Regions from separate parts of the Streptomyces sp. NPDC001536 genome, predicted to be linked through region 1. Evidence: riboswitches for the same ligand, from Rfam matches in the RefSeq annotation. Region 1 holds a riboswitch; each other region holds the start of a gene.

Region 1 (2,191 bases):
TGCTCGGGCGGGGGCGGCCGGATCGACCTCGGGGTCATGAGCCGTACGGACCAGGTGTGGACCTCCGACAACACCGACCCGCTGGACCGGCTCGCCATCCAGCACGGCTTCGGTCAGATCCACCCCGCGCGCGTGATGGCCGCCTGGGTGACCGACAGCCCGAACGCCATGCTCAACGGCCGGGTCAGCTCGCTGCGCTTCCGGTTCGTCAGCGCCATGGCCGGGGTGCTCGGCGTGGGCGGCGACCTCACGCGGTGGAGCGAGGCGGAGCTCGCCGAGGCCCGCCAGTGGGTGGATCTCTACAAGGGGATCCGGCCCGTGGTGCAGCGCGGTGACCTCCACCGGCTGCGGCCGCCGCGGGGCGGGCTCAGCGCCGTCCAGTACGTCCTCGGGGACGAGACCGTCGTCCTCGCCTGGCTCCAGGCGCAGAGCTACGGCGAGCCCGTACCGGCGCTGCGGCTGCGCGGGCTCGACCCGACAGCGTCGTACGAATGCCTCGAAACGGGCGAAGTTCACAGGGGTGCTGTATTGCTGCATCACGGACTTCACGTCGGATTGCGCGGCGACCTGGATGCGGCAGTTCTCCGGCTGCGCCGCATCTGAGTCGTCTGTCCGAATTGGCGCGTTCCTCATCCTTCATTCCAACTCGCTCTGGAATAAAGGACGCTGTGAATGTGCCACGTGAGGAGCGTCATAGCCGTGACCGTGCGTCGCCCGTCATGTTCACGTAATTCCCGTTCTTTTCCTGGGGTTTTGCATGGCGGGAGGCGTGCGTAATTCACGCAGGGTGACCGGTAATTCTCACAGCGGATCAAGAGGAACGCATTCAGGTGGAACCTCTCGCTTGTCCCTTTGCGTCTTGCTCGCTTACGTTCGCCATCAATCCGGACGGACGCCCAATCCTGCCGCCGCCCGGGGACCGCACAACTCACCCGTGAACGGCAGGAGCGGGGGACCCACAGGTACAACCGCCTGTTCCGGTCTCCGGAACGGCTAGGGGTTAAGTCGCATTTCGGTGCGGCCGGGCATCTCCAGCCCGAACCCGACAGCTCACCTCGTAGGCGCCGGAGAGGAATTCGCCATGCCCGCGAAGGGTAAGCACCGCCGTCCGAAGGCCCAGCGCCTCACTCGTTCGATCGCCGTCGCCGGCACGGGTGGCGCCGCACTCGCCCTCCCGCTGATGGGTGCCGCAGGCGCCCACGCGGCCACCCCGCAGTCCGTTTCGGAAAAGGCCGTCCAGTCCCTTCCGGTCGCCGAGAAGACGGCCACCGAGAAGAAGGCCGCGGAGAAGAAGAGCGCCGCGAACACCGCGACCGTGCGCACCTATTCGGTGCGGTCCGGTGACTATCTCTCGAAGATCGCCGACGAGCAGAACGTCACCGGCGGCTGGAAGAAGCTCTACTCGGACAACCGTGAGGCCGTCGGCTCCGACCCGTCGCTGATCCACCCCGGTCTGAAGCTCACCATCGGCAAGAAGGCCGCGGCGAGCACGGAGAAGTCCGCGAGCGCGGAGCAGCCGGCGGAGAAGCAGAAGTCGGCGGAGAAGCAGAAGTCCTCTTCGTCCGACTCGTCCGCCTCCACCGAGTCCTCCAAGTCGTCCTCGTCGAACACGACGGCGGCGACGCAGAGCAGCGAGACGGCCAGCGCCGGCGGCTTCACTCTCCCCGTGGCCGGCGCCACCGTCGGCACCCCGTACCGGATGTCCGGCAGCATGTGGTCCAGCGGCTACCACACGGGTGTCGACTTCGTCGTCCCGACCGGTACCTCGCTCAAGGCCGTCGGCGCGGGCACGGTCGTCTCGGCCGGCTGGGGCGGCGCGTACGGCAACCAGGTCGTCATCAAGCTCGCCGACGGCTACTACGCCCAGTACGCCCACCTCTCCTCGCTCTCGGTGTCCTCCGGCCAGACCGTCACCGAGGGCCAGCAGGTCGGCCTCTCCGGCGCGACCGGCAATGTGACCGGCCCGCACCTCCACTTCGAGATCCGCACCACGCCGGACTACGGCTCGGACGTGGACCCGGTCGCCTACCTCCGCGCGAAGGGCGTCTCCGTCAGCTGACGCCGCCCTCCCTCTGTGCCACCGAAGGCCGGATCCCGATCCCCGGGTCCGGCCTTCGGTGTCTTCGCTGTCCGGTCTTGCGGGTTCATGATCACCGTGTTGCGTTCTTGTGGCACGGCTGTCCAAAGCGTC
Region 2 (2,191 bases), on a different contig from region 1:
CTCGACCGTGGGGTTGCCTCGGGAGTCCAGGATTTCCCGGGCTACGACGACGTCGATGGACGGCACGAGCATCTCCTTCTTGGGATGTGACACGGTCCGCCGGGACCGCGGTGTGTTCTGCGAGACGAGCCTAACCGGCTCCGGGCGATCGGCCACCGCGTGGACCGCCCCGTGGACAGAACCGAGAGTAAATTGTTTCCGAACGGAACAAAGACGGTTTCGGAAACCGGGCCGAAATCGGGGGCGCGCGAGATGGGGCGCGCAAAAAGCCCCGCCCCGGTGCGTACGGGGGAACACGCACCGGAGCGGGGAGCCCGTGGGGACGGGGGGACCCTCACGAGGCCTTCAGTATGAGGACCACGGATGTGAGGGCGCTGTGGTTCAGCTGGGTCTTACTTGAGGTGCAGCTGCTGACCCGGGTAGATGAAGTCGGCGTCGCTGACGATGTCCTTGTTCAGCTTGAACAGCTTCTGCCAGCCGCCCTTGACGTCGTGCTCCTCGGCGATGGAGCTGAGGGTGTCACCCTTGACGACCTTGTACTCGCCGTCGCCCTTCTTGACCTTCTGGCCGGTCGGGGTGGTGACGGTCTTCTTGGCGGCCGGGCGCTCGGCGGAGCGCGAGGCCTGCTGCTCGGAGGAGCGGGTGCTGGAGCCGCTGTCGCTGCTGGAGGAGCCGCTGCTCGACGAGCCGCCGCCGTTGTAGCTGGCGTTGGACAGGCCGACGCCGCAGGACGGCCAGGCACCCTTGCCCTGGCCCGCGAGGACCTTCTCGGCGATCTCGATCTGCTGCGCCTTGGTGGCCTGGTTGGCCTGCGCGGCGTACGCCGTGCCGCCGTACGCGGCCCAGGTGGAGGCGGAGAACTGGAGACCGCCGTAGTAGCCGTTGCCGGTGTTGATGGACCAGTTGCCGCCCGACTCGCACTGGGCGACGGCGTCCCACTCGGAGGCGGTGGCGGCGGAGGCGTTGCCGGCCGCCATCAGCGGGGCGGCTATGGCGACACCGGTGACGCCGGCGAGCGCGGCGGCGCGGGTGGCCTTGGACGGACGGCGGTGCTTGCCCTTGCCGGAAAACAGCATGGTGGATCCCCTCACCGACGCCTGCGAGGTGAGCTGTCGGGTTCGGGCCGGTTGAGTTGCCCGGCCGCGCATCTGGGCCTTTCGGCCTGCTGCGCGGCTTCACCCCGAGCCGGTCCAGCGTGAACTGCTGGGCCCGGCACTTACCTTGGGTCCCCCGCTCCTGCCTACGGCGCTTGACGCGACGACTGTTCCCGTACGGCCGCTGGCAGGATTCGGCGTTGCGGCAGCCGGGGCTCGTGGTGACGAGCGGTGTTGACCGTAGACAGGGAATCCGGGGAATTTCAAAGACGATCAGGGCTTCTGAGACTCATCCCACACTTTCACCAAACCGGACATTTGATGCGAAGTGTGGCGCGAACTCCCGGGATTCTCCTGGGTTTTTCGCCCTATTCGCTACCGAGTACGAGGGTCTGACCGGGCTCGATGCTGCTCGGGTCGGCGCCGATGACCTGCTTGTTCTCGGAGTAGAGCCGGCGCCATCCGCCGTCGACGTCAAGGGAGTCGGCGATGGAGGCGAGCGTGTCGCCGGCGCGGACGGTGTACGAGCCCTCGTCGGCGCTCGCGCCGCGGTGGCGGCCGGTGCTCTCCTTGGCGGCGGAGAGGGCTCCGGTGTCGACGAGAGCCGAAGAGCCGCCTTCCTGCCAGGAGTTGTCCGATTCGACACCGTTTGCCGGTGCCGTGGAGGGGCTGTCGGACGGCTGCGTACTCTCGGCACCGGAGTCGGAGTTGCCCGACTTGGCGGAGTTGTCCGCTTCGGTGGAGGCCGAGGGCGAGGGGGTCGGGTCGGCGGAGGATCCGGTCGACGAGTCGGACGATCCGGAGGAGTTGGACAGCCCGGACGAGACAGACGAATCGGACGACTCAGATGAATCCGACTCTTCGGATGCCGAGGGGGTGCCGTTCGCGACGCCGGTGTCGACGTCGTCCGAGGCCGAGTCCTTGCTCAGCCCGTTGAGCAGCCCGCAGGTGCCCCAGACGCCGACACCCTGGTCCGCGAGGACCTTCTCGGCGACGGCTATCTGCTGGTTGCGGCTGGCGAGGTCGGGGCTCGTGGCGTAGTCGAGGCCGCCGTACTTCTCCCAGTTCTCCTGGGACAGCTTGAGCCCGCCGTAGTA
Region 3 (2,191 bases), on a different contig from region 1:
CGTCGTAGAAGAAGACGAGGTCGCCGGGCCTGGCGTTGGCGAGGGTGACCGTGGTGCCGGCGTTCACCTGGTCGTAGGTGGTGCGCGGCAGGGAGATGCCGGCGGCGTTCCAGGCGGCCTGGGTGAGGCCGGAGCAGTCGTAGGAGTCGGGGCCGGTGGCGCCCCAGACGTAGGGCTTGCCGACCTGTGAGCGGGCGAAGGCGAGGGCCTTGTCGGCCTTCGTGGCGTACGAGGCGTCCGAGGCCTCGGAGGAGGACGACGAGCTGCTCGCCGACTCCTCTGCCGCGGCCGCTTCCTCCGCCGCCTTCTGCTCGGCCGCCTGCTGCTTCGCCAGTTCGGCGGCCTTGCGGGCGGCCTCCTCCTGCTTCTGCTTCTCGATCGCCGCGAGACGCGCCTTCTCCTCGGCGGTCAGCTGGGACAGCAGCTCGCGCGCGGCGGACAGCTTGCGCTGGACGGTCGCCTTGGCGGTCTTCAGATCGCTCTGCGACTCGGAGAGCGTCGCGAGGCTGTCGGTGGCCTCCTGGCGCTTCTTCATCGTCGCGGACTGCTCGGTGACGTAGTCGTCGACCGCGTCCTTCTGACGGGACGTCATACGGCCCATCAGCTGCGTCTGGTCGAAGTAGTCCTGCGGGGAGTCGGCGAGCAGGAAGGTCGCGGTGTCGGGCGCGGAGGCGCCGGTGCGGTACTGGGCCGCGGCGAAGGAACCGAGCTCCTCGCGGGCCTCGTTGAGCTTCTGGGTGCGCTGGGCGACGTCGTCGAGGAGGGTGTCGACCTCCTTGCGCTGCTTGGAGGTCTTCTCCTTGGCCGAGTTGTACTTCTCGGTCGCCGACTCCGCCTGGCGGTAGAGGTCGTCGACCTTCTTCTCGACCTCTTCGATGCTCGGCTTGTCATCGGTCGAGGGAGCGGCGGTGGCCGTCTGGGAGAGCAGGGCCACGGAGGTGAGGGCGGCCGTGGCGAGAGCGGGCGTGCGTATGCCGGCTACGCGCGTACCCGGGGGAGGCGACTTGCGGTGCGACGCCAAGGGTGGCGACTCCTTCCGTGCTCCGCCTACCGAGTTAGCTGTCGGGTTCGGGCGGGTGGTTCGGAAGGGTTGCCCTACGGCCGTTCCCTGTACGGGAGTCGGCCGATTCACCCCAAGTTCGGTGGGTCCCCGGTTCCGGGTGCGCGGCGGCGCTCCGGATTCGGCGGAGGCCGCGCGGCCCGGCGAGGTTCGCCGGTGGGGGTCGTACGGCCTTCCGGCACGGTAGCCAACGCGTGTGGCCCCTGTGAAGGTTGATGTCCGATAGGCCCGATACATTTTCGTGACCTTAGGTCAGGGCATCGCTCGCGGTGGTGAATACGGAGTGATCTGCCACGAGTTGTACGTATTTTTGGCGGAGTGGCGACGTCCGCCCGCTTCCGGCCGCTAGCTTCCTGCCGAGCCGTGGTCGGATGCCGCGGCGAGGTGAGGGGGATACGGCAATGAGGAACCGCACACCATTGGTCATCGCCACCGGCGTCGCACTCGCCGCCACCGCGGGCATCGCCCCCGCGACCGCCTCCGGGGGACAGGGGGCAGGCAAGCCGGTCGTCCGCGTGATCGCGACCGGTCTCGACAACCCGCGCCAGCTCTCGTACGACAGCGGACATCTGTACGTCGCCGAGGCCGGCCGCGGCGGCAAGAAGTGCCTCGGCGAGGGCCCCGAGGGCGAGACCTGTGTGGGTCTCTCCTCCGCCGTCACCGAGATCTACTGGGACGGGGGCGCGTGGAAGCACTACCGGGTGGTGCAGGGCCTGCCCTCGGGCGCCGCCCCCGACGGCGGCTTCGCGACCGGCGTGGACGGCGTCTCCGCCCTCCACGGCGAGCTCTGGGGGGTGGAGACCTTCGCCCCGCCGGAGGCCGGAGTGCCCACGACACCGCCCTGGAACAAACTCGGCAAGCTCCTGAAGATCAGCCACGGCAAGGCGAGGATCGCCGCCGACATCACCGCCGTGGAACTCAAGCACAACCCGCACAAGGCGTCCGTCGAGTCCAACCCGTACGCCGTCCTCGCCCTCCCCGACGGCCGCAAGATCGTCGCGGACGCGGCCGGGAACGACCTGGTCGTCGTCTCGCCGCACGGCAAGGCCAAGCCCTTCACGGTCTTCCCGGACCACGACAGGAACCAGTCGGTTCCCACGTCCCTGGCGCTCGGCCCCGACGGCTACCTCT
Region 4 (2,191 bases), on a different contig from region 1:
ACGCCCGCTCGGCCTGCTTCGAGTTCGCGGTGGGTGAGGAGACGTGGGTGCTGGGGCGGCCGCGGGTACGGCTGCGGCTGACCTCGGAGGTGCCGCGCGGGCAGGTCGTGGCCCGGCTCTGCGATGTGGCGCCGGACGGTTCGTCGACGCTGGTCACCCGGGGTGTGCTGAACCTTTCGGCGCGGCACGGGCGGGACCGGGCGGTGCCGTGGGAGCCGGGGGCCACCGAGGAGGTGGCGTTCGAGCTGAACGGCATCGGGCACGCCTTCCCGCCCGGGCACCGCATCCGGCTCGCCGTCTCCTCCGCGTACTGGCCGTGGATCTGGCCGCAGGCCGACTCCGCGGCGGGGTTCGCGCTGGAGCCGGCGGGGAGCTTCCTCGAACTTCCGGTGCGGTTCCGTGAGTCGGCGGGCGAGATCGCCTTCGAGGAGCCCGAGCAGTCCGCGCCGCTCGGCGTCAACTTCCCCGCCACGCTGGACGAACCGCGCCCCGAGCGGCTGGTCGTACGCGATGTCGCCAAGGGTGAGCGGCGCCTGGAGGTCGACCCCCGGTACGGCGGCACGCGCGTGTACCCGGACGGTCTGGAGTTCACCGAGGACGCGCTGGAGACGTACACGATCGACGAGACGGACCCGCTGTCGGCGCGCACCCGCTCGGACTGGTCGATCCGGCTGCACCGGCCGGAGCCGGCCTGGGACACGACGGTCCGGACGCGCTCGGAGATCACCTGTGACGGGGCGGAATTCTTCCTCGCCGTCAACGAGGTGGTCTGCACGGAGGGCGGCGAGGTGGTTTTCCACCGGACGTGGGAGAAGAGGATTCCGAGAACAGCCGGTTGAGGACAATTGCCCGATTTGCGGCCACATTTCATCTCCGTGACTTGAGTCACTGCCTCCTGTGAGCGGACTGTGTGATCACGTCCGCCGATCCGCCTTGCCCGAAACGCCAGTTGGCGATTGACGTCCGCAAAGGATCAAGCACCCCATACGCCTCAGACCAAGGTCAATGGGTGTGTTGTGTGAATCCGGTACTTGTTCCGGACATGTGCTCTCGCATACGTTCCCGGCCGGGCGGAACGCCGAATCCTGCCGCCGCCCGAAGACCGCTCACCTACGAGAACTCACGGCAGGAGCGGGGGAACCAGGTAAGTCGCCGAACCGTGCGTTCAGGACATAGTTCTGGACATAACGGACCGGCTTGGGGTGAAGTCGTGTCGCCGTACGGCGGCCCGGCCGGGCAGCTCCCGCCCGAACCCGACAGCTCACCTCGCAGGCGCCGGAGAGGAAACGTCATGCCTGCTGCCGCTCACCGTCGCACCAGAACGTCCCGTCTCGCCCGCAAGCTCGCCGTCGCCGGCACCGGTATCGCCGTGCTCGCGCTCCCGGTCATCGGCGCGACCAGCGCCTCCGCGGCCACCCCGACCGTGGCCACGGCCACCTCGCTGGGCTACTCCAACACCCTCGACGGCTGGATCCGGGCCTCGCTCCAGGTCATGGCCCAGAACGGCATCCCGGGGTCGTACGACGGCATCTACCGCAACATCATCCGCGAGTCCTCCGGCAACCCCTACGCCATCAACAACTGGGACTCCAACGCCGCCGCCGGCACCCCCTCCAAGGGCCTCCTCCAGGTCATCGACCCCACCTTCCAGGCGTACCACGTCTCGGGCACCTCCTGGGACCCGTACGACCCGGTCGCCAACATCACCGCGGCCTGCAACTACGCGGCGCAGCGGTACGGGTCGATCGACAACGTGTGGGGCGCGTACTAGGACGAGCGACCGCTGGGCGGCTCACCGAAGTCGCCCAGCTCGCCGATCAACCGTCGGCGGGCCGCTTCCAGTTGCTCGCCGTACGAGGCATCGAGGATCGACGAGAGCTGTGTCTCCAGCGACCCGCTGATGCGCAACAGCGGGGACCAGACGGCACGATCGTCGACGACCGCCGAGAACTCCCTGCGGTGCATGACCCGATCGAGCCAGTCGGACAGGACGAGTGCCTGGTCGTCCGTCAGGTCGATCTTCACCGGACCCCGTTCCCGAGCAGGTTTTCCTGGAACAGCCTCTCCAGGACGACCGCGATGCCGTCGTCCTCGTTCGACAACGTCACCTCGTCGGCTACCGCCTTGAGTTCGGGGTGGGCGTTGGCCATGGCTACGCCGTGGGAGGCCCAGTCGAACATGGGGATGTCGT

Evidence for each region. A riboswitch is a leader RNA that binds a small molecule or an ion and turns the genes downstream of it on or off. The one in region 1 is predicted to bind cyclic di-AMP.
Region 2: another riboswitch for cyclic di-AMP. It lies ahead of ACFY0U_RS13030 (transglycosylase family protein); the one in region 1 lies ahead of ACFY0U_RS18700 (peptidoglycan DD-metalloendopeptidase family protein).
Region 3: another riboswitch for cyclic di-AMP. It lies ahead of ACFY0U_RS24455 (NlpC/P60 family protein); the one in region 1 lies ahead of ACFY0U_RS18700 (peptidoglycan DD-metalloendopeptidase family protein).
Region 4: another riboswitch for cyclic di-AMP. It lies ahead of ACFY0U_RS38690 (transglycosylase SLT domain-containing protein); the one in region 1 lies ahead of ACFY0U_RS18700 (peptidoglycan DD-metalloendopeptidase family protein).

The regions. Positions count from the first base shown of each region.
Region 1 covers NZ_JBIAVQ010000006.1:175,549-177,739, reverse strand. Annotated here, with positions in the region: gene ACFY0U_RS18705 (alpha-galactosidase) at 1-603, shown strand, start outside; cyclic di-AMP (ydaO/yuaA leader) riboswitch at 894-1,077, shown strand; gene ACFY0U_RS18700 (peptidoglycan DD-metalloendopeptidase family protein) at 1,082-2,059, shown strand.
Region 2 covers NZ_JBIAVQ010000004.1:35,599-37,789, forward strand. Annotated here, with positions in the region: gene eno (phosphopyruvate hydratase) at 1-72, opposite strand, end outside; gene ACFY0U_RS13030 (transglycosylase family protein) at 393-1,076, opposite strand; cyclic di-AMP (ydaO/yuaA leader) riboswitch at 1,080-1,258, opposite strand; gene ACFY0U_RS13035 (transglycosylase family protein) at 1,463-2,191, opposite strand, start outside.
Region 3 covers NZ_JBIAVQ010000009.1:93,141-95,331, forward strand. Annotated here, with positions in the region: gene ACFY0U_RS24455 (NlpC/P60 family protein) at 1-1,021, opposite strand, end outside; cyclic di-AMP (ydaO/yuaA leader) riboswitch at 1,030-1,197, opposite strand; gene ACFY0U_RS24460 (ScyD/ScyE family protein) at 1,462-2,191, shown strand, end outside.
Region 4 covers NZ_JBIAVQ010000019.1:55,697-57,887, reverse strand. Annotated here, with positions in the region: gene ACFY0U_RS38695 (CocE/NonD family hydrolase) at 1-839, shown strand, start outside; cyclic di-AMP (ydaO/yuaA leader) riboswitch at 1,094-1,290, shown strand; gene ACFY0U_RS38690 (transglycosylase SLT domain-containing protein) at 1,292-1,771, shown strand; gene ACFY0U_RS38685 (hypothetical protein) at 1,768-2,025, opposite strand; gene ACFY0U_RS38680 (HAD family hydrolase) at 2,022-2,191, opposite strand, start outside.